4 regions of the Streptomyces sp. NPDC048436 genome follow, and region 3 is predicted to be linked to each of the others. Evidence: riboswitches for the same ligand, from Rfam matches in the RefSeq annotation. Region 3 holds a riboswitch; each other region holds the start of a gene.
What was found. A riboswitch is a leader RNA that binds a small molecule or an ion and turns the genes downstream of it on or off. The one in region 3 is predicted to bind cobalamin.
Positions count from the first base shown of each region.

Region 1 (7,257 bases), on a different contig from region 3:
GCGGCCGCACATAGCGGGTGCCGTACGACTGGACCCAGCCGTGCCGGGTGGCCAGATAGCCGGTGAGTTGCTCGGCGAAGTACTGCACCATGTCGTTGCGTTCGGGCTCCCCGTGGACCAGGACGTCGAGGCCCGCCTTCTCCTGGAACGCCACGACTTCGCGGATCTCCGCGGCGATCCGCTCCTCGTAGGCCGCCGCGTCGATCCGCCCCGCCCGCAAGTCGGCGCGCGCGGTGCGCAGTTCGGTGGTCTGCGGGAAGGAGCCGATGGTGGTCGTGGGCAGCGGCGGAAGGCCCAGGCGGGTGTGCTGGGCCGCCGCGCGCTGCTCGTAGGCCTGGGGTCGGCGGGTGTCCTCGGCGGTGACGGCGGCGCAGCGGGCGCGTACGGCCGGGTCGTGGGTGAGGGCGGATCCGGCGCGAGACGCCAACGCCGCCTTGTTCGCTGCAAGTTGGGGCGCGATCGCGTCGGCTCCGCCGCCAAGGCCCCTGGTCAGCGTGACGACTTCGTCGGTCTTCTGCCGGGCGAAGGCGAGCCAGCGGGCCACCTGCGGATCGAGGTCGCGCTCGGCGGCGGCGTCCAGCGGGACGTGCAGCAGGGAGCAGGAGGGCGCCACGTCCACGCGGTCGGCGAGGCCGAGCAGGGTGGCGAGCGTCGACAGGGACCGCTCCAGGTCGTTGATCCATACGTTGCGTCCGTCGACGACACCCGCGACGAGGCGCTTGCCGGGCAGTCCGCCCGCCGCGGCCAGCGCGTCGAGGTGGGCGGCGGCCGGGCCCGTGAAGTCCAGGGCCAGGCCCTCCACGGGTGCTTGGGCGAGGACGGGCAGGGCCGCGCCGAGCCGGTCGAAGTAGGAGGCGACGAGCAGCTTGGGCCGGTCGGTGAGTGCGCCGAGGTCGCGGTAGGCGCGGCCGGTGGCGCTCAGCACGGACGCGGGCTGGTCCTGCACCAGGGCGGGTTCGTCGAGCTGGACCCAGTCGGCGCCCGCCGCGCGCAGATCGGCGAGGACCTCGGCGTACACCGGAAGCAGCCGGTCGAGCAGCGTCAGCGGTTCGAAGCCGGGGTCGACGCCCGCGGCGGGCTTGGCCAGGAGCAGGAACGTGACGGGGCCGACGAGGACGGGCCGGGCCGTCAGACCCAGGGCGCGCGCCTCGGTGAACTCCCGCACCTGCTTGCCCGAGTCGGCGCGGAACACGGTGTCCGGGCCCAACTCGGGGACCAGATAGTGGTAGTTGGTGTCGAACCACTTCGTCATTTCGAGCGGCGCCGCCTCCTGCGTGCCGCGCGCCATGGCGAAGTACCCGTCGAGCGGGTCGGTTTCGACGGCTTCGCGGTGCCGGTCGGGGATCGCACCGAGCATCACGGACGCGTCTAGGACGTGGTCGTAGAGCGAGAAGTCACCGGTGGGCACTTCGCCGATCCCGGCGTCGGCGAGCAGACGCCAGGTGTCGCGGCGCAGGCGGGCCGCGGTCTCGTGCAGGGCGCCGGCGGTGGTGCGGCCGGACCAGTAGCCCTCGATGGCCTTCTTCAACTGCCGGTCGGGGCCCTGCCGGGGGTAGCCGTGGACCGTGGCGAGAGGCCGTGCGGTGGTTGTGGCGACGGGCCGTGCGGTGGGCGTGGGGTCAGTCACGTCAACTCTCCTTCGCGAGTCGAGCGGTCGGACTCGATGCCGCACGAGGACGCGAAGGGACAGCACAGACACGGATGCCGAGCACCCTGCCTGGTCCGCCGACCCGCCCTCGAGGTCACCGAGTTACCGCGCGCCGTGGTGGCGTGCGGGCAGGTGGCAGGTCTTCGGACTCGTGGGCGGGCCAGGCCGCGTACGCCTCATGTGAAGGCGTGCGCGTCAGGCATCTACTGGCCGTCGCTTCCCGGACCCGGGGACCGGATCCAGTGCGGGTGACGGCGTTCGTTCCCACTCACCGCTGCGGGGCAGTCCCGGATTCCCACCGGGTTCCCTCTTGCGACGCATCCCGCCTGGCGGACGGGGCGAACCAGCTGCGGGGTCAGCCTAGCCGTAGCGGGTACGGGGCCCCACCGGGCCCCGGTCGCGGGCTCGGGGAGGCGCGCCTACGGTGTGACGGGGGCCTTGTGCGACCGGGGGTGTCTGGAGGCCACCGATGGACCGCTCACCCGCGCCGGAGCCCTTCGAAGCCGTGCAGGCCACCGGCCCCACGGCCTCCGCCGCCCCACCACAGAGCGGCGGGCGGCACGAGCACCGCTGGCTGATCCTCGGCGTCGTCGGGATCGCCCAGCTCATGGTGGTCCTCGACGCGACGATCGTGAACATCGCGCTGCCATCGGCCCAGCAGGACCTCGGGTTCAGCGACGGCAACCGCCAGTGGATCGTCACGGCGTACGCACTCGCCTTCGGCAGCCTGCTGCTCCTCGGCGGCCGGATCGCCGACCTGGTGGGCCGCAAGGTCGTCTTCCTCGCCGGACTCGGCGGATTCGCGCTGGCCTCGGCGCTCGGCGGTGCGGCGACGAGCTTCACCATGCTGGTGCTGGCCCGCGCGCTGCAGGGCGTGTTCGGGGCGCTCCTGGCGCCCGCCGCGCTGTCCCTGCTCACCACGACGTTCACGGACCCCAAAGAACGCGCCAAGGCGTTCGGCATCTACGGCGCCATCGCGGGCGCGGGCGGCGCGGTCGGCCTGCTCCTGGGCGGCGTACTGACCGAGTACCTGGACTGGCGCTGGTGCCTGTACGTGAACCTGATCTTCGCGGTCCTCGCCATGCTGGGCGGCGCCCGGCTGCTGCACGGCGGCAGGCCTGCGGACCGGCCGAAGCTGGACGTCCCCGGAACGGTGCTGGTCTCCGCGGGCCTGTTCTGCATCGTCTACGGCTTCTCGAACGCCGAGACGCATGCCTGGAGCGATGTCGACACCTGGGGTTTCCTGGTGGTCGGCGCCGTCCTGCTGGCGGCGTTCGCCTGGTGGCAGACGCGGGCCTCGCATCCGCTGCTGCCGCTGCGGGTGGTGCTCGACCGGGACCGCGCGGCGTCGTTCCTCGCGATGTTCATCTCCGGCGCGGGCATGTTCGGTGTCTTCCTGTTCCTGACCTACTACCTCCAGCAGATCCTCGGCTACACGCCCGTGAAGACCGGTCTCGCGTTCCTGCCGATGGTCGGCGTGATGGTGGTCATCTCGGTCGTCACGACCAACTGGCTCGTGCCGCGGTTCGGCGCGAAGCCGATCGTGCCGCTCGGCATGGGCCTCGCGGCGGCCGCGATGGCCTGGCTCACCGCCCTCGACGTGCACAGCGGGTACGCGGCACATGTGCTGCCGCCGCTGCTCGTGGCCGGCCTCGGTCTGGGTCTGGTCTTCGCACCCGCGATGAGCATGGCGACGGCGGGTGTCGCCTCGCACGACGCGGGAGTGGCGTCGGCGATGGTCAACACCAGCCAGCAGGTGGGTGGTTCGATCGGCACCGCCCTGCTCAACTCCCTTGCGACCAGCGCCGCGGCCGACTATCTCGTGGGCAGGCAGCCGTCGCCGGCGGTGAAGGCGCAGTCAGCCATGGAGAGTTACTCGACGGCGTACTGGTGGTCGGCGGTCTTCTTCGCGGTCGGTCTCCTCGTTACGGTCGTGCTCTACCGACGCGGCGCGCCGGTCCACTCGGACGCGGACGGCGGCGCGGTGCACATGTGAGGCGGTGAGGGATGACGTCCACCTCGGAGGCGTCCGCGAAGGACAGCGCCGACGGCGGTGTCGCGCTGGCGTCCGCGCGGGGCCGCTGGGTCCTTGCCTGCGCGGTCCTCGCGTCGGGCATGGCGATGCTCGATGGCACGGTGGTCAACATCGCCCTGCCGACGCTCGGCCGCGAACTGGACACGTCGATCGCGTCTTTGCAGTGGGTCGTCAACGCCTACATGCTCACGCTCTCCGCGCTGCTGCTGCTCGGCGGTGCGCTCGGTGACCGCATCGGCCGCCGGCGGACGCTGATCATCGGCATCGTGTGGTTCTCGGTGGCGTCGGCCCTGTGCGGCCTCGCGCAGGACGCGGGGATGCTCATCGCGGCGCGGGCGTTGCAGGGAATCGGCGGGGCGCTGCTCACGCCCGGTTCGCTCGCCCTGGTGCGTACGTCGTTCAGGGCCGAGGACCAGGCGCGTGCGGTGGGCGCGTGGTCGGGGCTCGGCGGGGTCGCGGGGGCGATCGGGCCCTTCCTGGGCGGCTGGCTGATCGACGGGCCCGGCTGGCGGTGGATCTTCCTGATCAATGTGCCGCTGGCCGCGCTCGTGCTCTTCGCGGTCCGGCATGTGCCGGAGAGCCGCGCGCGGGGCGCCGCCGACAAGCCGTTCGACGTGACGGGGGCGTGCCTGGCGGCGCTGTTCCTCGCGGGGATCAGCTTCGCGCTGATCGGCGCCTCGGGTGAAGGGTCGGCGGCGGCAGCCGTCCTGCCGGGGCTCGGTGGGCTCGCGGCGGGGGTCGCCTTCGTCGTGGTCGAGCACCGCCGCCGCAACCCGATGCTGCCGCTCTCGCTCTTCAGCTCCCGTCTGTTCAGCGCGGCCAACGTCATGACGCTGTGCCTGTACGCGGCCATCGGCGGGCTCTTGTTCATGCTGCCGGTGCAGTTGCAGACGACGCTGGGCTACGACGCGCTGCGGGCGGGGACGGCGACGCTGCCGATCACGGTTCTGATGCTGCTGCTCTCGGCTGCCGCGGGCGATCTGTCGCGGCGGGTGGGTCCCACGCTTCCGCTGGTGGCGGGGCCGTTGATCGCGGGGGCCGGGGCGCTGTTGATGCTGCGGATCGAGCCCGGCGCCTCGTACGTCACGGACGTCCTGCCGGCCGTCGTGGTGCTCGGCCTGGGGATGAGCGTGTTCGTGGCCCCGCTGACGGCGACGGTCCTGGCCTCGGTCGACGCCGGGCGCGCGGGCCTGGCGAGCGGCGTGAACAACACCGCGGCGCGGGTCGCGCAGATGCTGGTGGTCGCCGCGCTGCCGCTTGCGGTGGGCCTTTCCGGTACGGCGTACGCGGATCCGGCGGCGCTCAACACGGCGTTCGGCAAGGCGGTCGTGGGCTGCGCGGGACTCTTCGTCCTCGCGGCGGCAGCGGCGGGGGTCTTCATCCGCCCGCGCCCGGCCGCGTGGCACGAGGACCCGGGGAACACACCGCGCTGCACCTCCCATCTGGGCGTCAGTTCACCGCCGTTGGAGCCGGGGAAGGACTGTGCGGGGTGAGGATGCGCGGGGTGGGGGCTGTCAGGCCTGCGCCTCGGAGGTGTCGCGCACGAAGAGTGTGACCGTCACGCCCTCCTCGAAGCCGTTGCGCCGCATCAGCGCGGCGGACGCGGTGTTGCGCGACTCGACGTCGGTCACGACGGCGGTGGCGCCCGCGGCGGTCAGCGTCGCGCAGCAGGCCTGCACCAGATGGCTCGCGACGCCCTGGCCCTGGTAGGCGGGGGCGCTGGCGATCCACTCCAGGTTCCCCCAGTCCGGGCGCTGGTCGAACCCCATCGAGCCGCATACGAACCCGGCGAGCGCGCCGCCGTCGACCGCGACCCAGCAGGCGGACGCGTCGGCGTCCAAATGCCGGGCGATCGCCGAGAGGGACCACGACGTGTACGGCTTCACCGAGGTGTCGTACAGCTCGCGTCCCAGAGCGAGGACGTCGGCCAGATGGGTGGGGGCCATCTGTTCGAGGACGATCGGGGACCGCTGGTGCGCGGCGGTGGACATGGGACCTCCCGGGGCTGACGCCGGTGACCTGCACAGGGACGCGTGGACGGTGGCCGACTTGCCTCTCACGCTATGAGGAGGCGGTGCGTGGCGCACGCCAGGACGATCCGGCACCGGTGGCGCGCGAAGCCGCGGTGACGCGGGAGCCTTTTACCGGGCGGCCGTTGCGAGCCTCTATCGTGGTGCGCATGTCCGCTCCTGAGCTGATCCGCATCGTCTCCCGTTCCTCGCCCATGGCGCTCGCCCAGGTCGAGCGCGTACGCGCCGAACTCGCCGCGCTGCACCCCGGCATCCGTACCGAGGTCGTGCCGGTCACGACCTCCGGTGACAAGTGGATGGGGGATCTCGCGAAGCTCGGCGGCAAGGGGGCGTTCACCAAGGAGGTCGACGCGGCGCTGCTCGCCGGTGAGGCGGACCTCGCGGTGCACTGCGTCAAGGACGTCCCGGCGGACCGGCCGCTGCCCGCGGGCACCACCTTCGCCGCGTTCCTCAAGCGGGACGACATCCGCGACGCGCTCATCCACCCCGGCGGGCTGACCCTGGACGAGCTGCCGGCAGGCACCCGTATCGGCACCTCCTCAGTCCGCCGCATCGCTCAACTCGCCTCCTCGCACCCCGAGTTGGAGTGCGTGCCGATGCGCGGGAACGCGGGGCGCCGGATGGAGAAGCTGGCCGCGGGCGACGCGGACGCGCTGCTGCTCGCCGTGTCGGGTCTTGAGCGCATCGACCGGATGGACGTGGCGAGCGAGATCCTTTCCGTGGAGACGATGTGCCCGCCGATCGGTGCGGGGATCCTGGCGTTGCAGTGCCGCGAGGACGACACGGCGACCATCGAGGCCGTGTCGGGCGTCGGCGACCCCGACACATGGCGCGAGGCCACCGCCGAGCGCATGTTCCTGCACGTCCTCCAGGGGCACTGCAACTCCCCCATCGCGGGGTACGCGCGCTGCGAGCGGGGCGGCGAGTTGTCGCTGCGCGCCCGCGTCTTCACCCCGGACGGCAAGACGGTCCTCAACGCCCACGAGTGGGCCGGGCCCCTCGACCCCGCGACGCTCGGCACGTCGGTGGCGGTCACGCTGCTTCGCCAGGGCGCGCGCGAACTCATCGACTCCATCGCGCACTGAGCCGGACGGACGAAAGCGACCCATGCACCACCCGTACCACCCGAACCGCCTGAACCGTCCGAACCGCTCGCGTCTCAGCCGTCTGACCGCTTGTTTCGCCGCCCTGCTCATGGCCACCTCCTGTGCCACCGGCGACGACAAGGACACCTCCGCCCCGAAACCGTCCGGCACCGTGCGGCCTCCTGAGGCCGACGCCGTCTTCGACTATCAACTCGGCGGCGCCTACCCGCCGGACGGCGCGGTGCGGGCGGTCTCACGCGACCGCTCCGCCGAGCCGGCCAAGGGCCTCTACAACGTGTGCTACGTCAACGCCTTCCAGACGCAGCCGGGCGGCGACGCCGCCACCTGGTGGAAGAAGAAGCACCCGGATCTGCTCCTCAAGGACGACGACGGCTCCTTGGTGATCGACACCGACTGGGAAGAGCCCCTCCTGGACATCTCCACCTCCGGCAAGCGTAA
Region 1 is NZ_JBICXP010000002.1:760,707-767,963, forward strand. Features, by position in the region: gene metE (5-methyltetrahydropteroyltriglutamate--homocysteine S-methyltransferase) at 1-1,627, opposite strand, end outside; cobalamin riboswitch at 1,765-2,011, opposite strand; gene ACGFX9_RS09890 (MFS transporter) at 2,118-3,644, shown strand; gene ACGFX9_RS09895 (MFS transporter) at 3,656-5,176, shown strand; gene ACGFX9_RS09900 (GNAT family N-acetyltransferase) at 5,198-5,674, opposite strand; gene hemC (hydroxymethylbilane synthase) at 5,863-6,798, shown strand; gene ACGFX9_RS09910 (endo alpha-1,4 polygalactosaminidase) at 6,821-7,257, shown strand, end outside.
Region 1: linked by a shared signal. The riboswitch ahead of metE (5-methyltetrahydropteroyltriglutamate--homocysteine S-methyltransferase) and the one ahead of ACGFX9_RS05670 (CbtB-domain containing protein) in region 3 are both predicted to bind cobalamin.

Region 2 (7,257 bases), 1.2 Mb from region 3:
CTCCCCGGTCAGATGCCGGACCATGGCGACCATGCCGCCGTGGTACTGGAAGTAGTCGTCGGCGTCGACCAGGTCGTGCTCCCTGGTGTCCACGTTCTTCGCCGCCACGTTGATGCGCCGGAAGGCCGTCTCCATGTCGCCGCGGGCCGCCCGCCCGTCGAGCCCGCGTCCGTAGGCGTAGCCGCCCCAGACCGCGTACACCTCGGCGAGGTCCGCGTCGCTGCGCCAGTTCCGCGCGTCGATCAGCGGCAGCAGGCCCGCGCCGTAGGCCCCCGGCTTGGAGCCGAAGATCCGGGAGGTGGCGCGGCGCCGGTCACCGTGCTCGGCGGTGTCCTCGTCGGAGTGCGCCCGTACGTAGTTGGACTCCGGGGCCTCGTCCAGTTCCGCGACGGCCCGCACCGCGTCGTCGATCAGGCCGATGACATGCGGGAACGCGTCACGGAAGAAGCCGGAGATCCGCACCGTCACATCGATGCGCGGCCGGCCGAGCTCCTCCACCGGCACGATCTCGAACCCGGTCACGCGCCGCGACGCGTCGTCCCACACGGGACGGCAGCCGAGGAGCGCAAGGATCTCCGCGATGTCGTCGCCCTGCGTCCGCATCGCCGACGTACCCCACACGGTCAGGCCGACCGACTTCGGGTAGTCGCCGGTGTCGGCCAGATAGCGCGCGATCAGCGAGTCGGCGAGGGACTGGCCGACCTCCCACGAGAGGCGCGAGGGGATCGCCTTGGGGTCGACGGAGTAGAAGTTGCGGCCGGTCGGCAGGACGTTCACGAGTCCGCGCGTGGGCGATCCGGAAGGACCGGCCGGCACGAACCCGCCGTCGAGCGCCAGCAGGATGTGCCCGATCTCGTCCGTGGTGCGGGCGAGCCGCGGCACGACCTCCTCGCAGGCGAAGCCGAGGACGGCGACCGCGGGCGGCAGTTCGACGCCGATCGTCTCCCGCACCAGCTCACGCACCGCGGCGAGCTCCCAGCCGCGCTCCTCCATGCCCTCGGCGAGGCGGCGGCACAGCTGCTCCAGGAGGTCGATCGCGTCCGCGCCGGACCGTGCGGGGCCATCGACCAGCGAGGTAAGGCCGTCGGCGACCTTCACCGCGGCGCCCGGCTCGGCGAGCAGCTCCTTCTCGCTGAGCCCGAAGTGCTCGGCGAGACAGGCCCGCAGACCGGGCAGGGCGTTGGCCTGACCACCCCACACCTGCGAGGCCCGCAGCACGGCGAGGACCAGATTGACGCGGGCCTCACCCTCAGGGCCGCCGCCGAGGATGTGCAGGCCGTCGCGGATCTGAACGTCCTTGATCTCGCACAGATAGCCGTCGATGTGCATGACGAACTCGTCGAAGGCCGTGTCGTCGGGCTGCTCGTCCACGTGCAGGTCGTGGTGGAGCTCGGCGGCCTTCACCAGCGTCCAGATCTGCGCCCGCACGGCAGGCGCCTTCGTCGGGTCGAGGTCGCTGACGAGTGCGTACTCGTCGAGGAGCTGCTCCAGCTTCGCCAGATCCCCGTACGTGTCCGCGCGGGCCATCGGCGGCACCAGGTGGTCCACCACCGTCGCGTGCCCGCGCCGCTTGGCCTGCGTGCCCTCACCCGGGTCGTTCACGATGAAGGGGTAGATCAGCGGCAGCTCGCCGAGCACCGCGTCCGGGGCGCAACCCCCGCTCAGGCCGAGGCCCTTGCCCGGCAGCCACTCCATCGTGCCGTGCTTGCCCATGTGGACGACCGCGTCGGCGCCGAAGGACATTTCCAGCCAGCGGTAGGCCGCCATGTAGTGGTGCGAGGGCGGCATGTCGGGGTCGTGGTAGATCGCGATCGGGTTCTCGCCGAAGCCACGCGGCGGCTGGATCATCACGACGACGTTCCCGAACTGCAGGGAGGCGAGCACGATGTCGTCGCCGTCCACGTACAGATTGCCGGGCGGCTCGCCCCACGCCTCCAGCATGGAGTCGCGCAGCTCCGGGGCCAGCGTGTCGAACCACGCCCGGTAGTCCGCGAGCGGCACGCGCGCGGGGGCGGCGGCCAGCTGCTCCTCGGTGAGCCACTCGACGTCGTGGCCACCGGCGTTGATGAGCCGGTGGATCAGCTCGTCACCGTTGTCCGGGTGGCCCTCGACGACGTACCCGGCGTCCCGCAGCGAATCCAGGACGCGGATCGCCGACGCGGGGGTGTCGAGACCGACCGCGTTGCCGACGCGCGAGTGCTTGGTCGGGTACGCGGTGAAGACCAGCGCGAGCTTTTTCTCAGCGTTCGGCTTGTGCTTCAACTGGGCGTGACGCAGGGCGATTCCGGCGACGCGGGCAGCCCGCTCGGGGTCGGCCACGTACACCGGTACGTCATCGGGGCCCTGCTCCTTGAAGGAGAACGGCACGGTGATGATGCGGCCGTCGAACTCGGGGATCGCCACCTGCATGGCCGCGTCCATGGGGGACAGCGCGGCATCCGACGCGTCCCACGTGGCGCGCGAGGAGGTCAGGCAAAGCCCTTGCAGGACAGGGATGTTGAGGTCGGCGAGCGCGCCGATGTCCCATGCCTCCTCGTCGCCGCCCGCGCTCGCGCCCGACGCGTGCGTGCCGCCCGCCGCGAGGACGGTGGCGACCAGCGCGTCCGCCCGCCCCAGGATCTCGTACAGGCCCGAGTCGGCGCCGCGCAGCGAACCGCAGTACACGGCAAGGGCGTTGGCGCCCCGCGCCTCGATCGCGTCGCACAGCGTGTCCACGAAGCCGGTGTTCCCGGAGAGGTGGTGCGCCCGGTAGAAGAGCACGCCCACCGTCGGGCGGCCCTCGACATACGCGCGGTCGCCGTGCACCCCGTACTCGGGCATCTTCCGCGGCTCGGCGCTCTGCCGCTCATGCGCGTCACCGGACCGCGCCTGTCCCGCCGCGAGGACGTCCTCCTTGAGGAACCGCGCCAGCTCGCGCAGATTCTCCGGGCCGCCCTCGACGAGATACCGCAGCGCCTCCGCCACGGACCCCGCGTGCACGCTCGACTCGGCCATCAGCTCCGCGTCCGGCACGGCCTCGCCGCCGAGCAGCACCGTCGGGATTCCGACGGCCTTCAGCGCGGCGAGCCCGTCCTCCCAGGCGCGTTTGCCGCCGAGCAGGCGTACGACGGCGATGTCCGCGTCCTCGACGAGCGCGGGCAGCTCGTCCTGCACGTCGACCCGGGTCGGGTTGCCGATGCGGTACGGGGCGCCGCAGGCACGGGCCGCGAGCAGATCCGTGTCGGCGGTGGACAGAAGCAGGACGGTCATGAGGGTGCCCCCGGTGCGATGAAGGGGAGACCGGCGGGTGCGCCGGTCTCGATGAGGCTGAGCAGCGCGTCCGTGTCCGCGTGTTCTTCGATCAGGTCGCCGAGCAGGTCGAGCTGCTCCTCGCGCAGCGCGCCGAAGCTGGTGTCGGGCGCGGGCACGAAACGTCTGCCGGACGCACGGGCGACCTCGGCGAGGAAGCGCCGCCGGAACGCGTCGGACTCCAGGGAGCCGTGCCAGTGCGTGCCCCACACCTCGCCGACGCGGCAGCCGTCCAAGAACGGCTCCCCGCCCAGGACTTGGGCGACGCCGTGATGGATCTCGTATCCCTCGACGGGTTCACCGAGGGCCTCGCCGACCGGCCGCGCGAGGGTCTTCTCGCGCGCGAACCGGACACGCACGGGCAGCAGCCCGAGCCCTTCCACGGCTCCCGCCCGCGACTCGACGTCGTCCTCGATGTGCTCGCCGAGCACCTGGAAGCCGCCACAGATCCCGAGCACGGGACGTCCCTCGGCCGCGCGTCGCGCGAGGGCGGCGGCGAGGCCACGCTCGCGCAGCCACTCCAGGGCGCACACGGTCCCGCGCGTCCCCGGCACGATCACGAGGTCCGCGTCGACGAGTTCCTCTGCCCGGTCCACGAACCGCACGACGACGCCCGGTTCGGCGGCCAGCGCGTCCACGTCCGTGAAGTTCGACATCAGGGGTACGGCACAGACGGCGACCCGCAGCACGTCATCGCCGACCGGGGGAGCGACCACGGACTCCCGCACGGCGCCCCGCAGGGAGACCCGGAGCCCGTCCTCCTCGTCGATGCCGAGGCCGTGCTGGAACGGCAGCACACCGAACGTCCGGCGCCCGGTGAGCTCGTGCAGCATGTCGAGCCCCGGTTCGAGCAGCGAGACGTCGCCCCGGAACTTGTTGACGAGATACCCGGCTATCAGCTCCTGGTCCGCGGCACTGAGCAGCGCGGTGGTCCCGAAGAAGGAGGCGAAGACGCCGCCGCGGTCGATGTCGCCGACGACGACGACGGGGAAGCGGGCGGCCCGCGCGATCCCCATGTTCACGATGTCCGTACGCCGCAGATTGATCTCGGCGGGACTGCCCGCGCCTTCGCAGATCACGGCGTCATAGCTGCCCCGAAGTTCCTCCAGGCATCCCACGACGGTGGAGAGCAGCGCTTCCTGCCGCCCTCCGTGGTAGCCGCGGGCGCTCATCTCGCCCACGGGCTTGCCCATGAGGACGACCTGGCTGCTGCGGTCGCTGCCCGGCTTGAGCAGCACGGGGTTCATCAGCGGGCTCGGCTCGACGCGGGCCGCCTGCGCCTGCATGGCCTGGGCGCGCCCGATCTCGGCGCCCTCACGCGTGACGAAGGAGTTGAGGGACATGTTCTGCGCCTTGAAGGGCGCGACGGAGACCCCCTTGCGGGCCAGCCACCGGCAGATGCCGGCGGTGACGACGCTCTTTCCCGCGTCGGAGGTGGTTCCGGCGACGAGCAGTCCACCACTCATGAGGCCCTGCCTTTCCGCATGGTGCTCACGGCCGCGGCGACCCCGAGGGCCAGCACCCCGACCCGCCGCGACAACCGCACGGCACGCTCGATGTCCGCGACTTCGACGCCGCGTCCTTCCGCGTTCAGGACGGGCCGGTGCTCGATGCGCCCCGCGTAGGAGAGGCTCCCCCCGAGCCGCACGCCCAACGCCCCCGCGAAGGCGGCCTCGACGGGCCCGGCGTTGGGGCTCGGATGCTTCGCCGCGTCACCCCGCCAGGCGCGCAGGGCGCCGCGCGGCGAGTCACCGGCGGCAGCCGCGAGTACGGCGGTGAGCCGGGCCCCCGGCCATCCCATGACGTCGTCGAGCCGCGCGGAAGCCCACCCGTAGCGCCGGTACTTCACGGACTTGTGCCCGACCATCGCGTCCAGCGTGTTGACGGCCCGGAACCCCGCGAGACCGGGAACTCCCCCCAGAGCCCCCCACACCAGGGCGCCGACCACGGCATCGGAGGTGTTCTCGGCGACGGACTCGACCACGGCCCGCGCGATGCCATCGGCGTCAAGGGCCTGCGGATCGCGCCCGCACAGATGCGGCAGCCGCTCCCGCGCCACCTCGACGTCCCCGGCGGCGAGCGCACCGCCGATGGCCCGCGCCTCACGCCCCAGCGAGGTCCCGCCGACCACGGCCCAGGTCGCGGCGGCGGTCAGCGCGAGCGATGCGGCGCGCGAGTCACGTACAAGAGAAGAGGCCAGGACGGCGGCGCCCGCAGCGCCCCCGGCGCACACCACGGTGTGCAGGGCGCCCCACCCGCGGTGGTCCCGCCACAGCACACGTTCGACGGCACTCGCGGCGCGGCCGAACGCGGCGACCGGATGCCCGCGGCGAGGATCGCCCAGGAAGAGATCACCGAGGAGGCCGGCGGCGGCGCCGTACGCGAAGTCGCGATCGGCACACATGGGTTCAGCCGGTCGCTGTGCCGTGAGGAGAGCTCACGCTCGGGAACTGGTCCGGCAACGGGCGGCCGCGCATGGCGATATGTCCTCACTCAGGGTGTCCGCGCCCTGGTTCGACGTGATCGGCGGCGAGAGTTCCTGGCTTCCGAGGAGTCAGCTCCTCGATGACAGTGGCGGGACCGCGCCGGATTCGCACCGGCTTCCTCTCTTGCTGCCGTATTGGCTCCGGCAGTCCACCACGGCCCGCGAAGGCCCGTCAACTCGCCGTTGACCTGCGACGGGAGAGTGTGCTGAGGCCCACAGCCGGGCTCATCGCCGGGCCCCTCGTCGCGCCTGACACAGGGCCCGCACGCGAAAGCGGGGTGCGGGCCGCCGAAGCGTCCCGCACCCCACCCGAAACGTGGACCCGAAAGCTGTCGTCAGGCGACGATCAGATAGATCCCGTACGCCACGGCCGCCGCGCAGAGCGCGAAGCACGCGTACGCACCCGTGCGCGCCGCCGCCGGGGCGCTGCCCGCGGAAGCGGTGGCGGCGGACGTCGCCGCGTCGCGCTTGGAGAGGGCGACGATGCCGAGGGTGAACAGGCCCACCAGGGCCACCGTCACGCCGAGGCTGACTCCGAAGACGGAGCTGAGAGCTGCCCAGTCGATGTTCATGGTGATCTGTCCTTACACCGTGGCGCGGGCGGAATCCGCCACAGAGCCGGTCGGGGCCGGGATGGTGGCCTTGACGAGGTCGACGTCGCTCGACGGCACCGGGCCGGTGGGCGGCGGCGTGACGGCGGCGATCGCGGTGGTCACGACACCGGCGGGCTCGGCCTCAAGGGCGTCGTCCTCGTCGTCCGTGACGTTCGTGTGGTCGACGGAGTTGCGGCGGGACAGCGACCAGATGACGGCCGAGCCGCCCACCAGGAGCGCGGCCGTCGCCGCGACGCCCCAGGGGCCCTGCTTGGTGAGGAACTCCGCGCCCGCGCCGACCAGACCGGCGGCCGGCAGGGTGAGGCCCCACGCGACGAACATGCGGGTCGCGGTGGACCAGCGGACCACACCGCCCTTGCGGCCGAGGCCCGCGCCCATCACGGCGCCCGAGCAGACCTGGGTGGTGGAGAGCGAGAAGCCGATGTGCGAGGAGGCGAGGATCGCGGTCGCGGCGCTGGTCTGGGCGGCGAAGCCCTGCTGCGGCGCGAGGTCCGTGAGGCCCTTGCCCATGGTGCGGATGATGCGCCAGCCACCGAGGTAGGTGCCGAGCGCGATGGCGATGCCGGCCGAGACGATGACCCACATCGGGGGGTTGGCGCCGGGGTTCAGGACGCCGCCGGTGATCAGGGCGAGCGTGATGATGCCCATGGTCTTCTGCGCGTCGTTCGTGCCGTGCGCCAGCGAGACGAGGCCCGCGGAGGCGATCTGACCGGTGCGGTAGCCCTTGGCGGTCGCCCTGCCGTCGGTGTTGCGGCCGATGCGGTACGTCAGGCGCGTGGCCAGCGTCGCGGCGATACCGGCGACGAGGGGCGCGGCGAGAGCGGGGATCAGGATCTTGGTGACGACCGTGCCACCGTTGATCGAGGACCA
Region 2 is NZ_JBICXP010000001.1:60,921-68,177, reverse strand. Features, by position in the region: gene cobN (cobaltochelatase subunit CobN) at 1-3,249, opposite strand, end outside; gene ACGFX9_RS00340 (cobyric acid synthase) at 3,246-4,754, opposite strand; gene ACGFX9_RS00335 (cobalamin biosynthesis protein) at 4,751-5,692, opposite strand; cobalamin riboswitch at 5,801-5,943, opposite strand; gene ACGFX9_RS00330 (hypothetical protein) at 6,109-6,345, opposite strand; gene ACGFX9_RS00325 (anion permease) at 6,358-7,257, opposite strand, start outside.
Region 2: linked by a shared signal. The riboswitch ahead of ACGFX9_RS00335 (cobalamin biosynthesis protein) and the one ahead of ACGFX9_RS05670 (CbtB-domain containing protein) in region 3 are both predicted to bind cobalamin.

Region 3 (7,257 bases):
CGGCCCGGCGGCACCGCGTACGTCATCGGTGAGGCGGGGCTCACCACGGCCCTGCACGACATCGGGTACGTCCTGACGGACCACGACCCGGATTACGTCGTGCTCGGCGAGACCCGCACGTACTCCTTCGAGGCCATGACCAAGGCCGTACGTCTGATCAACGGCGGGGCCCGCTTCATCTGCACCAACCCGGACGAGACCGGGCCCTCCAACGAGGGGCCGCTGCCCGCAACCGGCTCCGTCGCGGCCCTGATCACCAAGGCGACAGGCCGGAACCCCTACTTCGCGGGGAAGCCGAATCCACTGATGATGCGGACCGGCCTGAACGCCATCGGCGCGCACTCCGAGACGAGCGCGATGATCGGTGACCGCATGGACACGGATGTCCTCGCCGGTCTTGAAGCGGGGATGGAGACCTTCCTGGTGCTCACGGGGCTCACGACTCGTGCCGACATCGACCAGCACCCCTTCCGGCCGTCCAACATCGTGGACTCCATCGCCGATCTCGTCGACCGGGTCTGACCGTCTGACCTGGGCAAAGGCCCCGTTTTCGGCCCGCTCGCCCACCCGTTCACCCCGTACCAAGATGCGAAGGACCCCTGCGCGCGTGAACCTCGTATGAGGAGGTTCACGATGCGTAGAGAACCACTCACCCTGCGTGGGATAGCCGCGGTCGCCGTACTGGCCGCGCTGCCCGTCACCGCGGCGACGCCCGCCCACGCCCATGACCAGGGCAAAGTGCACGCCACGGTCACCCCGTCCAGTGCCGCGCCCGGGGCCCAGGTGGAGGTGAGCGTCTCAGGCTGTGACGGGACGACCGGGTCCGCGGGGTCCGGGGCGTTCAACGGTGAAGCGAAGCTCACCGGCCGGGACGGCGAAAAGTACACGCTGAACGGCTCCGCCATGGTCAAGAACGACATCGCGGGGACGTACGACATCACCGTCATCTGTGACGGCCACCCCCACCAGGGCGTCGGCTCCTTGCAGGTCGTCCAGCAGCACTCCGCCCCCGTATCCCCGGTCCACGCGGGCGGCGGCGGCACCGCGCGGCTGGCGACGCAGACCCAGGAGGCGGGGCCCGGCACCCGGCACGCGGTGATCGGCCTGGTGCTCGCCGGGGTGGCGGCCGTGGCCGTCGCCCTGCGCAGCGTCCGCCGGCGCCGCTCCGAGTGACGGGCGGCGACCGACATGTCGGGCCAGCAGAAGCCGGGCCAGGAGAAGGAGACAGGGCACGGGCGATTCCTCACCGGGATCGCCTGGGCGCTGGTGCTCGTCGGGCTCTGGCTGTGGGGCAGCGAGATCACTGACGTGGGCGGTGGTGTCTCGGCGCCCACGACCGGTGACGTCGCGGCGGTGGGCCGTCCGTTCGCCGTCGAACTCCCGGACGCGCACAAGCCGTTGAGCGCCGCGAAGCCGCAGCGTGTCGATGTTCCCTCGGTGAAGGTGCGGGCGCCCGTGGTCGCCCGCGGCCTCGACGGGGACGGCGCCATCGATCCGCCGCCCTACACGCAGGCGGGCACCGTCGGCTGGTACGGCGGCGGGACGCGCCCCGGTGCGGCGGGTACGTCGCTGTTCGTGGGCCACGTCGACACCGAGACGCGCCCCGCGGTCTTCTACGACCTCAGCGCGGTGCGCCCCGGCGAGAAGGTCCGCGTCACCCGGGACGACGGCTCGGTCGCGGTGTTCACCGTGGACGACGTCCAGGTGCTCAGCCGCGACCGCTTCGACGCCCAGAAGGCGTACGGCCCCCACGAGGAGGGCCGCGCCGAACTCCGCCTGATCACCTGTGGCGGCACCTTCGACCGGGAGACCCGGACGTACTCGGCGAACGTGGTGGTGTCCGCCTACCTCACTGGGGTGGAGCCGTAGGGGCGGCGCCGAGGCGCGAGGGCACTCCCGCCGCGCTCGCGCCCACGGCCCTGCCCCCGGCGGCGGCCCCTTCCCGGACGGCCCGCAGGCCAAGGCCCCCGAAGACCGCGGCGAACACGGCCCAGAGCAGGACCTGCGAGGCGACCGACAGGACGCGGAAGTCCCACAGGAGCGTCGCGTCGACGGGCACCGGGTCCGGGTTGTCCGGCAGCAGGAAGAGCACGGCGAGGACGGCGACCGTCGTGAGGGCCGCCGCGATCTGCCGCACCGGCAGAGGTCTGGGTGCCAGGCGTACGTACACCTGCCAGACCAGGAACATGCCGAGGACGCCGATCGCGACGGACGCCAGCCACATCGCCTGGCGGTCGCCGACCGTGCCCGAGTCGCCGACGCCCGGCGGGTTCGCCGGGTAGCGCAGACCGGGCAGCAGAGAGACGGCGAGGAAGGCCGCTCCCGCGAAGGTCAGGGCGCGCGGCCACGGAGCCGAGCGCGGGTCGCGGCGGTGCACCAGGGCGTACGCCACGGCGAAGAGGATGCCGAGGGCCAGACCCGCGACGACCGCGGCGACGACCAGGCCCGCGTGCTGGGTCGAGCGCGTGAAGAGCTCCTCGTGGTGCTGCACGGACTGAGCGGCGCCGTGCGCGTGCTCCTCGGCGGCCGAACGCTTCTCCTCGACGCGGATCGCCCGGTCCATCAGCGGCTCGGCGAGCAGCAGGGAGAAGAGACCGGCCGCGAGGCCCGCCGCTCCTCCCGCCGCGAGTCCCCGGCCGAGCAGGGGCAGTACAGGTGAGGACGAGGGGGAAGGCATGGTGCTCGGTCCGTCCCCGGTCAGTGGCACGGGGCACCGAAGAGGTGCCTGCCGTCGTGAGCGAACTCGTGCAGATAGCTGCCGGTCGCCGAGATGAGCGAACCGTTGTCGATGAAGACCGCGTAGAGCGCGATCAACGCGAGAATGGCCGCGGCCGACGCGATGAGCCAGTCGCGGGTCTGGGTCGCGGCGGCCTGGGCCGCCACGCTGTCGGTGTGTGCTGCGGTGTGCCCGGAGAGGACTGACATACCGATGGGCCTCCTTCTGGGGTTTCCACGCCCCATCGCAGGAGGACGACAGCTCAGTTCCTGACTTCCGCGCGCCTTGCGGCACGCGGTCACAGTGGCGGGACCGCCCCGGAATCGCACCGGGTTCCTGTCAACCGTCGCCTCGATGTATGGACTTGTCGTCCCGGAGAGTCCCAGTTGGCGATGGACACTGTCAACAGGGCGTGTGTCACTCAGGGGTGCGGGCAACCCGGCCCGGTCGGCGGCCCGCTCCCCCCGGAGCCGTCGACCGGGCTGGTCCTCGACCGCGCGCGCACGGGCTGCGGGAGTAACCCGGCGCCGGCGCGGGAGGTTCACAGGGCCATTCCGGCATACGAAATGGACGATCAGGCCGGGGGCTTGGGCCGTTGAGACGACTGTAGAACGGATGAGCGCCTGAGCCTAGAGGGCGATTGACGCCAAGTCGTGACCTGCTCCCTCTGCGTGATCACCGCAGGTGGCGCCGGTCCTCGGCGAGGCCGCTACTCAGGCCCGGACCAACTGCCGCGCAGCGCCGCGTCGTCGAGTGAGCCCTCGACCACTTCGGTGGCGACCAGCTCCATGACCAGCCGTTCCTTGCGCGCGTACCGCCGTAGGACGTCGAACGCCTCGTCCAGGTCGGTGTGCCAGCGTTCGGCGAGCATGCCCTTGGCCTGTTCGATGCGGATACGGCTGGTCAGAGCTCCCTGGAGCTGCGTGGCCAGGGTCCGGGACTCCCTGAGGGTGCGGTGGTTGTGCAGCCCCACCGCGGTGGCGTCGGCGATCGTCTGCGCCATCCGCAAGTCTCCCTCCGGCAGGCTGTTCAGGGCCGCCTCGGGTACGAAGACGTTGAGCGCGCCCAGCATGGAATCGCGCTGCCGCAGCGGCACCGCGTAGGTCGCGCCGATGCCGTGCTCGCGGGCCCGCGCCGTGAACTCCGGCCAGCGTGCGGCGGTTTCGGCGGCGGTGATCCGGACGGGCGGCACGGGCCGCCCCGTACCGAGGCTCTCCACACAGGGGCCGCCCTCCCGCTGGATCTCAAGCAGGTCGAGTGCCAGATGCCGGGGATGGCCGCTCGCCGCGGGGGAGAGCTTGCTGTGGCCGTTGACCATCACCCCCGCCGCCGTGGCCTCCAGGAGTTCCACGCAGTGGCCCGCGACGCGCCTGAGGTAGCGCTCGGGGTCGAAATCTTCGGAAAGCGTGTCCGAGGCCTCCACGAGGACTTCGGCCAGCCTTAATTCGGAGGTGCGATCCTGCATGATCTCTCCCCTGGTGGCCTTACCCCGCGCCCTGCGTCTACCCGCAGCCGCCGCGCTGTAACAGGTCTCCTACAGGTCTTCGCAGCGGACGGGCGGCCCTCGTGGGCAGGGAGTGCGTATGTCAGGATTGAGAATCGGACAGTGCGCCCAAGGGGGAGTGGATGTACCACAAAGGCACCGGCCGCGGTCATCGGATCGCGGCCAGGGGGGTGAAGGCTGCGGCGGCGTTTGCGGGGGCTGCGCTGCTGCTGTCGGGGTGCTCCTCCGATGACGGGGGCTCGGAGGAAGCGTCGGGGAAGCCGATCAAGCAGCAGCCGAAGGGCTCCGACCCCTACTGGGTCAACCCGGAGGGCAACGCGGCCAAGCAGGTCACCTCGTACGAGAAGGACGGCAAGAAGGACGACGCCGAACTGATCCGCAAGATCGCCGAACAGCCGGTCCCGGAATGGATCATCCCGGAGAACGCGGAGGACCAGGCGCGCGGCTTCACCGAGGCCGCCGACAAGGCCGACAGGGACGCCCTGTTGGTCCTCTACAACATCCCGCACCGCGACTGCGGTCAGTACTCCGGCGGCGGCGCTGCGGACGGCAACGCCTACCGCGAGTTCGTCGACCAGGTGGCCAAGGGCATCGGCGACCGCCGCGCCACGGTCATCCTGGAGCCCGACGCGGTGCTCCACATGGTCGACAACTGCACGCCCGAGGAGTTCCACGAGGAGCGCTACGACCTCCTCAAGGGCGCCATCGGGAAGCTCAAGTCCCTGAAGAACACCAAGGTGTATCTGGACGCGGGCAACGCGGGCTGGAAGAACCCTGATTCGCTCTGGGAGCCCCTGAAGTGGTCGGGCGTCGAGCAGGCCGACGGCTTCTCGGTCAACGTCTCCAACTTCCAGACGACCGAGGCCAGTACGGAGTTCGGCAAGAAGCTGTCGGCGAAGATCGGCAACAAGCCGTTCGTCATCGACACCGCGCGCAACGGCAACGGCCCGTACACGAAGGGCAAGGACGCCTGGTGCAACCCGCCGGGCCGCGCGCTGGGCGAGACGCCCACCACCAAGACCGACGATCCGCTCGTCGACGCCTACCTCTGGGTCAAGCGGCCCGGCGAGTCGGACGGCACGTGCCGGGGTGGGCCCAAGGCGGGGGCCTGGTGGCCCGAGTACGCGTTGAGCCTCGCGAAGGCAGCCGCCAAGTAGTAGCGCCCCGTAAGGGGCGCGGGGAACTGCGCGCTCAGCGCGCGAAAAGCCGCAGTCGCGTCTGCTCAGTACTCGGCAGACGCGACTGCGGCTTTTCTGTGGTTGCTCGCGCAGTTCCCCGCGCCCCTTACGGGGCCCGTCCTACGGCACGTGAACCCACTGAGCCTTGCTCGGGGTGCCCTGGTCGTCCGTCACGAAGAGCATGTACCAGCCGGACTCGACCAGGCTCCGCTCCTGAGGAATCGTCACCGTGACCCCGTCCTTGGCCTTCTTAAGGTCGAGGGCCACCGACGTCTGGTCGATGTCGGTCACGTGCGTCGACGCGCTCGGCCGGATGAGGCGGGCCGTCTTGATGGACGAGGCATGCTTCGACTTGAACGTCCCGGACCCGCCCCGCTTGATCTCCTTCGGACCGTCGCCCAGCGTCGGCTGCGAGCCGTGGTAGAGGTACGGCGGCGTGTAGATCTCGATGCGCTGCTCGAACTCGCCGGGCTTGGTGTTGGCCTCGTCGGCGTAGAGCGAGTCCGAGCCGAAGAACATCACGCGGCCGTCGGGCAGCAGGATCGAGCCCGAGTGGTAGTTGCGGCCGACCTCGGGGTCCGCGACCCGCTTCATGTTGCCGGTCTTGGCGTCGTAGATCCGCGCCTGCTTGATGTTCGAGTCACCCCGGCCGCGGTAGTCCTCCGAGCCGCCGGATATGAGCACCGAGTCGTCGGGCAGCGTCGAGGCCTGCGGGTAGCGGGTGCCCTTCTCCATCTCGGGGCCGTCCACGAACTTCGGGCTGTCGTCCTTGAGGTCGACGATGCGGGTCTTCTTGCTGGACTTGTCGGACTCGCCGACACCGCCGCCGCCGACCACCATGTACTTCTGGTCCTGCGCGGGCGGCAGTTCCACCGTGTTGGAGGTCTCCAGGAGATTCGGGTCGCTCAGCCCGGGGATCCCCTTCCAGCTGCCCTTCTTCTCCAGGTCCCAGGTGCCGGGCTTGCGGCCGACGTCGTCGGGGCCGTAGCCCGCGTTCGAACCCGAGTAGAAGAGCCTGCCGTTCTCCAGCTGGAAGACCGCCGGGTAGGTCGGGAACTGGCGGACCTGCTTGGTGTAGGTCCACTTCTTGGTCTTCGGGTCGTACACCTCGTTCTTGCCCGGGACCAGCTGGCCGATCTCGTCGAGGCCGGAGAGGCTGAGCACCTTGCCGTCCGAGAGCGTGGTCAGCGTGGGGTACCAGCGGGCCTCGTTCATCGGGTCGACCTTGATGTACTTCTCGGCGACCGGGTCGAACTCGAAGGCGTCCTTGATCCCCTGGAAGTCCTTCTTGTCCAGGGCGAGCTTCTGCGCGATGCCGTACGTGTTGCGGGTGGCGGCGCCGCTCAGGCCCTGCACGCGGTAGTTGTCCTGCGTACCCGTCTCGTACTTCGTGCCGCTCTTCTGCGCCTCGACGTACACCCGGCCGAGGCCCGGTTCGTTGCGCACGAACGCGCCGGTCTGCTTGTCGAAGACCTTCTTCGCGCGCTCGATGACGACCGGGTCCTTGGAGACGAACGTCTTGCCGTTCTTCTTGCCGGTGAACTTCGTGCCCTTGGGCAGCGTGATCGGCTTGTCCGGGTCTTCGTTGTGCACCACCATCAGGCCGCCGGCCTTGGTGATGTCGCCCTTGAGCTTCTCGTAGCGCTGGGTGCCGCCGGCTATCAGCAGATTGCCGTTGGCGAGCTGGGTGTGGCCGGTGCAGAAGAGGTCGACGGGCGTCTTGATCTTCTTGATCGTGTTCTTGACCGGGTCCCACAGGCGCGTGTCGAACTTCTTGGCGTCGAAGTTCTTCTGGTTGTTGCCGGAGCCCGCGACCAGGAGGATCTTGCCGGTGTGCAGGAGGGCCGCGTGGATGGTGT
Region 3 is NZ_JBICXP010000001.1:1,249,289-1,256,545, reverse strand. Features, by position in the region: gene ACGFX9_RS05690 (HAD-IIA family hydrolase) at 1-522, shown strand, start outside; gene ACGFX9_RS05685 (hypothetical protein) at 634-1,173, shown strand; gene ACGFX9_RS05680 (class F sortase) at 1,189-1,869, shown strand; gene ACGFX9_RS05675 (CbtA family protein) at 1,850-2,677, opposite strand; gene ACGFX9_RS05670 (CbtB-domain containing protein) at 2,698-2,925, opposite strand; cobalamin riboswitch at 2,958-3,079, opposite strand; gene ACGFX9_RS05665 (ANTAR domain-containing protein) at 3,426-4,181, opposite strand; gene ACGFX9_RS05660 (glycoside hydrolase family 6 protein) at 4,343-5,377, shown strand; gene ACGFX9_RS05655 (galactose oxidase-like domain-containing protein) at 5,519-7,257, opposite strand, start outside.

Region 4 (7,257 bases), 740 kb from region 3:
TGCTGACCGCATGACTCAGCAGGAATCCGCCCCCGTCCAGGAGCCCGTCGGCGAGCTGCCGCTGCTCACCACCGCTCAACTCCCGGACGGGGCACGGTTTCCGGTCCGTGCGCTGCGTACGGCGAACGGGGCCGACGCGACCCCCGCGCCGGCCGTCCTGATCCTCCCCGCCATGGGGACCCCCGCCCGCTACTACCGCGCGTTCGCCCGCCAGTTGCACGCCGAGGGGCTGACCGCCCTGACCGTGGACCTGCGGGGGCAGGGGGAGAGCACCCCGCTGGTGACGGACCCCGGCGCGGGTGACCACGGCTACCGCACGATCGTGGAGCAGGACCTCGTGGCGGTCATCGAAGCCGTACGCGCCGAACTGGGGCCGGAGCCCGCCCTGTACCTCCTCGGGCACAGCCTCGGCGGTCAACTGGGCCTTGTGTACGCCGCGTTGAGGATCGGGCCCGGCGTGGACGGGGTCGCGCTTGTGGCCGCCGGTTCCGTGTGGTTTCGCGCGTACGGTCCCCTGCGCGGTCCCCTGCTGCTCCTCTTCGAGGTGTTCGCCGCGGCGACGTCGACGCTGCTCGGCCGCTGGCCGGGCGTCCGGCTGGGCTTCGGCGGCAACCAGTCCAAGGGCGTCATGCGCGACTGGGCGCGCCAGGGCCGCACGGGCCGCTACTCCGCCAAGGGCTCCGCCCACGACTACGAGTCCGCCCTGCGCACCCTCGATCTCCCGGTCCTCGCGGTCACCGTCGACCACGACAACCTGGCCCCCGCACCCGCCCTCGACCACCTGCTCGACAAGACGCCGGAAGCCCGCGTCACGCGCCGCCACTACTCCACGCAGGAGGCGGGCGGCCGACTCGACCACTTCGCGTGGACGCGGGCGGGCGGCGCGCTGGCCAAGACGGTGGCGGCGTGGGCGGCCCCGGGCGGGAAGTGACCTCCAAAAGCCGCTTGCCCTCAGGGGGGTGCGTCACCCATTTGCCGTATCCGGCATGCGTACGCACCCGTGGCGGCATTGGCTGCCCCTGAGGGGAGGCTGTTGCCGGGAGAGCTGCCGAGGGCGAGGGGAGTAGCGCCGTGACTGCTTCGGCCGAGGGTGCGGCGGGGCTGGGCGGGGTGCGCCTCGACGGCGTGGGGCTGTACTGGGTGAGCCTGCGCCATGCGGGGTTGTGCGCCGGGGGGCTGCGCGATGCGGGGCTGTGCCACGCAGGGGCGGCCCAATCATCGCTGCGCCCGGCGAGGCCGTGCCACGCACCCCCGTGGCCCCCGCCGCCGAGCGGAGCTCTGCCATGAGTGCCATGAGTACCCCCGGTGAGCGTGCCGCGCAGGGCAAGCTCGCTCGCAAGCGTGCCTCCCGTTCCTCCCACGGTGCCTGGATCCCCTCCGCGGACCGGCCCGATCCGGTGGCCGTCCTGGAGCGGCAGGGCGTGGACCGCGTCCAGGAGCTCCTGCCCGTCCGTTACGCCCGCATGGCCGACTCTCCCTTCGCCTTCCTGCGCGGCGCAGCCGCCGTCATGGCGGGTGACCTCGCCGTCCAGTGGCACACCGGCCTGACGGTCCAACTCTGCGGCGACGCCCACCTGTTGAACTTCGGCCTCTTCGCCTCGCCGGAACGCGCCCTGCTCTTCGGGCTCGACGACTTCGACGAGACCTGCCCAGGCCCCTTCGAGTGGGACGTCAAACGCCTGGCCGCCAGCGTCGCCGTGGCGTCGCGCGACAACGGCCACACCGAGGGCGGCGCCCATGACGCGTGCCTCGCGGCCGTGGCGGCGTACCGCACGTCGATGAGACGCCTGGCGGGCCTCGGCGAACTGGCGGTCTGGTACGAACGCACGGACACCCACGACCTGTTGCCCCTCGTCCGCTCCGCCCGCGCCCGCAAGCGCGTGACGGCCACCCTCGACCGCGACCGGGCCCGCCACCGCACCAGCCTCCAGGCGCTCGGCAAGCTGACGGAAGTCGTGGACGGCGAGCGCCGCATCATCCACGATCCGCCACTCCTCGAACCGGCGGGCGCGGAGCTGACGGCCGTACGCAAGATCTTCGGCGACTACCGCTCCACGCTCTCCGAGGAACGCCGACTCCTCCTGGACCGCTACCACTTCGTGGACGCCGCGCGGAAAGCGGCCGGGGTGGGGAGCGTCGGCACCCGCTGCTTCGTCGTGCTGCTCGCCGGGCGCGACATCGACGACCCGCTCTTCCTGCAGATCAAGGAAGCGGACCGGTCGGTCCTTGAGCAGCATCTTCCGGCGGGCCCGTACGTGCATCCCGGCCACCGGGTGGTCGCGGGCCAGCGGCTGCTCCAGGCGGCGGGCGACATCTTCCTCGGCTGGATGACGGGCCCCCAGGGCCGCGCCTACTACTGGCGCCGGCTCCGCGACATGAAGGGCTCGGCGGACGTGGAGGCCATGTCCCCCAAGGAACTGCGCTCCTACGCCCGGCTCTGCGGCACCGCCCTGGCCCTGGCCCACGCCCGCTCAGGCGACCGCATCGCGATAGCCGCCTACTTGGGCGGCTCCGACACGTTCGACCGGGCCATCGCGGACTTCGCGCTGCGCTACGCCGTGCAGAACGCGGCGGACCACGCGGCGCTCGGCGAGGCGATCGCCGCGGGCCTGGTGAGCGCGTCCGACGCTTCCGCCGGGCCACGGTGAGGCCCGGCGGAAGCGAGGGGGAGGGGAAGCGCGGTTTCTAGCGGATCTCGTCCGGGACCACCGTCAGCCACCGCTTGTCCGCGGTCACCTTCTGCCCCAACTCCCGCTGCCGGTCGGCGTTCTCGCGCTTCATCCCGTCCAGCTCCTTCATGTACGAGTCCTTGCGGTTGACCCAGACCCGCACCCCGCCGTGCGACACGTCTGCCGAGTGGAACAGCATCGGGCCATCGCTCTTCGGGGTGTCGCCCGCCACCAGGACGGGCTTCTTCCACTCGTCGATGTACGTGTTGATGGCCGCGGGCTTGCCCTGGTACCACGTCAGCGGCGCCCACAGGTTCGGCGTCAGTTCGTGCTTGGCGAGCTTCTTCTCGTCGAAGCGGCCCTCCGCGATCTCCTTGCGGGAGCTGGTGACCTCACCGGTCTTGCGGTCCTTGAGCTGCAGGCCGACGCCGATGACGTTCTCGGGCTTCACGTTGTAGCCGTACTTGGGGTCGGAGAGGACCATGCGTACGAGGTCCTCGCTGGCCGCGCTGACGACGTACACCTCGATGCCGTGCGCGCGCAGCGACTTGTAGAGCTCCTGCATGCCGGTGAAGAACTCGGGAGCCTTGACCTCGGTCTTGGTCAGCTTCCCGTCCTCGTAGTACTCGGCCGGGATCGGCTTGTCGTAGGCGAGGAGTTCGTCGACGTACTTCTTGAGCTCCTTGAGCGTGAAGCCGGAGAAGATCTGCGCGGCCCACGGATAACAGACCTGGTCGTCGACCTCGCAGAGCCGGTTGTAGTAGCTGTAGAGGCTCTCCTTGTGCTTCGCGGTGTCCTTGAAGGGGATGATCTTCAGCGACGGGTCCATCGACTTGCGGGTCAGCACCCCCTTCATCTCCAGGAAGGGGAGGAGGGATTCCTCCAGGTCGTTGCGGTACGTCGTGTTGTCCGCGTCGAAGACGGCGTACGCGCCCTTGTGACCGTTCTTCGCGATGACCTTGCCCAGCTTCGTCGCGACCGGCTTGGGCCAGTGCGGCAGCTCGGTGGCGGTCTTCGCGGCGGTTTTCGCGGTTTTCGCGGAGGCGTCCGCCGCCGTGGCGTCCGTGCTCGGCCACAGGGCCGTCCCCGCGAGTACGGCCGCGGTGAGCGCGCCCGCCGTGCCGAGGACGGCGAGCTTGCCCTTTGCCTTTACTGCCATGGTTCTGCCCCCTGAGAGCGGTCTGCGCCCCGTCCGGAGCGGCGGGTCATCGTACGAGGTCGGGCCGCGGATTCCCATGATCGACGTCACCGGACGCGGGGGGCATGGGACGCCAGGGGGTGGGTAAGCACGTCAGGCAGCGCGGCCAGGGCAGCGCGGCAAGGTGTGCCCGCCGCATACTGGAAGGCATGGAGAGCGTCTCCCGGGAGTTCGTGCGGGCCTCCCCGCGGCTCGACGGCATGGTGGCGTCCGCGGTCGGCTACCGCACTACGGGGGAGCGGCCAGGACTGCACCGCGGCCTGCCGTCCCCGTACCTGACGCTGATCTTCTCGCTGGACGGTCCCGTCGTCACCGGGTCCACCCCCGAGCAGGCGGGCGGCGCGGGCGCGTCCCGCACGGACATCGTCCTCGGCGGCCTGCACCAGTCCCCGGCGTACGTCGTCAGGCCCGAGCACGAGGCGGGCATCCAGCTCGCCGTGCACCCGCTCGCCGCCCGCGCCCTGTTCGGCGTACCCGCGGCGGAACTGGCCCGCGACCTGGTGACACCCGGTGCCGATGTGATGGGGCGCCGCGCCACCGACGTACGGGAGCTGCTGTGCGAGCAGGAGACCTGGGAGGAGCGGTTCGCCTCCCTGTCCGCCTACTTGAGGCAGCGCGCGGCCGACTCCAGCGGGGCGGTGCGCCCCGAGGTCGCCGAGGCCTGGGCCTGGCTGGCCCGGCACCGGGGCGTGGGAACCCTGCGCGGGCTCTCCCGGCACGTGGCGCTCAGCGAGCGCCGCCTGACCACGCTCTTCCGCGCCGAGACGGGCCTGAGCCCCAAGCAGGCCGGCCGTCTGATGCGCTTCCAGCGCGCGCGGAACGCCGTCGTACGACCTGTCGCAGCGGGCGCCGCCCCCGACCTGGCCCGGATCGCCGCCGACTGCGGCTACTGCGACCACTCCCACCTGGTGCGGGACTTCCGGCAGTACACGGGGGTCAGCCCCAGCGGCTGGATGGCCGAAGAGTGCCGGAATATCCAAGCCGGGAGCCATGGCGGGGGCGAAGAGTAGGAGCCATGAACACAACCGAGAACATGAACGCGACCGAGAACCAGCAGCCTCAGCCGTCCGGCACGAACCGCGCTCCCGACGTCTGGCCGTCCCTCCAGGCCAACGACGCCCACGCCCTGATCGACTTCCTCGTCGGCACGGTCGGCTTCCTGCGCACCGCCGTCTACGAGGACGGCGACCGCGTGGCCCACGCGGAGCTGGACTGGCCCGAGGGTGGTGCCATCATGCTCGGCTCGTACGACGAGAAGTCCCAGGAGTGGTGCCTGAAGCCGGGCACCTTCGGGGCGTACGTCGTCACCGACCACGTGGACGACCTCTACCAGCGGCTCACCACCGCCGGGGTCAAGATCATCCGCGAGATCGAGGACCAGCCGTACGGCAGCCGGGAGTTCGGGATCGCCGACCCCGAGGGCAACAAGTGGTCGTTCGGCACGTATCGCGGTGCGCCGCGTCCGGAGCGGGGGGCGTAGCAGTAGGCGTAGGCCGCCCGGCAGGGTGTTCGAGGGTCGCGTGATAACTTGCGCAAGCCAGTCAAACCCACACCTGGGCCAGGGAATCCGGTGCGAATCCGGAACTGACGCGCAGCGGTGAGGGAGAACGGGCGGGGCCACGGCCACTGGGCGTCCACGGACGCCTGGGAAGGCGTCCCGCCCGGTCGATCCCCGAGTCCGAAGACCTGCTGGCACCTTCGCCCGCGCACCGAGCGGCGGAGGTGACGAAGCAGGCCAGGCTCCGCGTATGAGCCGTGAGACTCAAGGGATCGTGTGTCCTCCACAGCCCGTCGTGCACGCATGTCCGTTCTCCTCGCCGCGGCTGCGGCCCTCACCCTGACCTCCTGCGGCGGCGGCTCGTCGGCCACCTCCACGGCAAGCAAGAAGGTGGACGGCTATCCGCTGACCCTCACTTCCTGCGGCAAGAAGGCGGAGATCAAGGCGCCGCCCAAGCGGGCCGTCTCCCTGGACCAGGGCTCCACCGAGATCCTGCTCTCCCTGGGCCTCGCCGACCGCATGGCGGGCACCGGCACCTGGACCGACCCGGTGCTGGGGAGCCTGAGGAAGGACAACGCCAAGGTCGAGCGCCTCGCCGACCGATACCCCTCCTTCGAGAAGGTCCTCGCCCAGGAGCCGGACTTCGTCACCGCCTCCTTCCTGGCCACGGTCAGCAAGGGCGGCGTCGCCGATCGCGCCAAGTTCGCCGAACTCGGCGTACCCGCCTATGTCTCGCCCTCCGACTGCGCGGGCAAGGACAACAGCGGTGACGGCGACGGCAGCCGGGTCAAGACGCTGACGATGGACACGGTGTACGGCGAAGTGCGCGACCTGGCACGGGCGTTCGGCGTGCGGGAGCGGGGCGAACGGCTGGTGTCCGAGCTGAAGGGCCGGGTGGCGAAGGCGACGAAGGACATCCACGCCTCCGACGCGACGCTCCTCTACTGGTTCGCCAACTCCGACGCCCCCTACATAGCGGGCTGCTGCGGGGCCCCCGGCATCATCACCCGCGAACTGGGCGCGAAGAACGTCTTCGACGACACCCGCGAGGAGTGGCCCCAGATCAACTGGGAGACGGTGGCGGACCGCGACCCGGACGTCCTGGTCATCGGCGACCTCACCCGCAAGTCGCAGACGGCCGAGAGCGCGAAGAAGAAGATCGAGTTCCTGGAGTCCAACCCGGTCACGAAGAACCTGACCGCGGTGAAGAAGAAGCGGTACGTGCTGCTGAGCGGCCAGGCGATGAACCCGACGATCCGTACGGTTGACGGTGTGGAGCAAGTCGCGGACGCGTTGCGCGAGTTCGGTTTCGCCAAGTGAGGGGAGCCGCCCCGGGCGGCATACGTTCCGCCCTGCTCTGGACGGTGGCCCTGGCCGCCCTGGCCCTCTCCGTGGCGGTGGCTGTCACCATCGGCCCCGCGGACATCTCCGTACCGGACGTCTGGTCGGCGGTGGCGGCCCATCTCGGCTGGGGCGAGGCGGAGTTGACGCCGATCAGGGATGGCATCGTCTGGAACCTGCGGATGCCGCGCACGCTCCTCGCGGCGGTCTGCGGCGCGGGCCTCGCGGTCTGCGGAACCGTCCTCCAATCCCTCCTGCGCAACCCGCTCGCGGACCCCTTCGTACTCGGCGTCTCCTCGGGAGCGTCCACGGGGGCGGTCGCGATCGTGGTCCTGGGGGTCGGCGGGGGAGCGGTGTCGGTGTCGGCGGGGGCGTTCGCGGGGGCCGTCTGCTCCTTCGCGCTCGTGCTGCTGCTCAGCCACACGCTGGGCGGGAGCGCGGACAGGGTGGTGCTGTCAGGGGTGGCGGCGATGCAGCTGTTCTCCGCGCTCACCTCGTTCGTGATCCTCACGGCGGGCGACGCGGAGACGACGCGGGGGGTCCTGTTCTGG
Region 4 is NZ_JBICXP010000001.1:508,363-515,619, reverse strand. Features, by position in the region: gene ACGFX9_RS02415 (alpha/beta fold hydrolase) at 11-931, shown strand; gene ACGFX9_RS02410 (DUF2252 domain-containing protein) at 1,293-2,648, shown strand; gene ACGFX9_RS02405 (haloacid dehalogenase-like hydrolase) at 2,686-3,828, opposite strand; gene ACGFX9_RS02400 (helix-turn-helix domain-containing protein) at 4,017-4,877, shown strand; gene ACGFX9_RS02395 (VOC family protein) at 4,883-5,347, shown strand; cobalamin riboswitch at 5,389-5,576, shown strand; gene ACGFX9_RS02390 (ABC transporter substrate-binding protein) at 5,669-6,685, shown strand; gene ACGFX9_RS02385 (FecCD family ABC transporter permease) at 6,682-7,257, shown strand, end outside.
Region 4: linked by a shared signal. The riboswitch ahead of ACGFX9_RS02390 (ABC transporter substrate-binding protein) and the one ahead of ACGFX9_RS05670 (CbtB-domain containing protein) in region 3 are both predicted to bind cobalamin.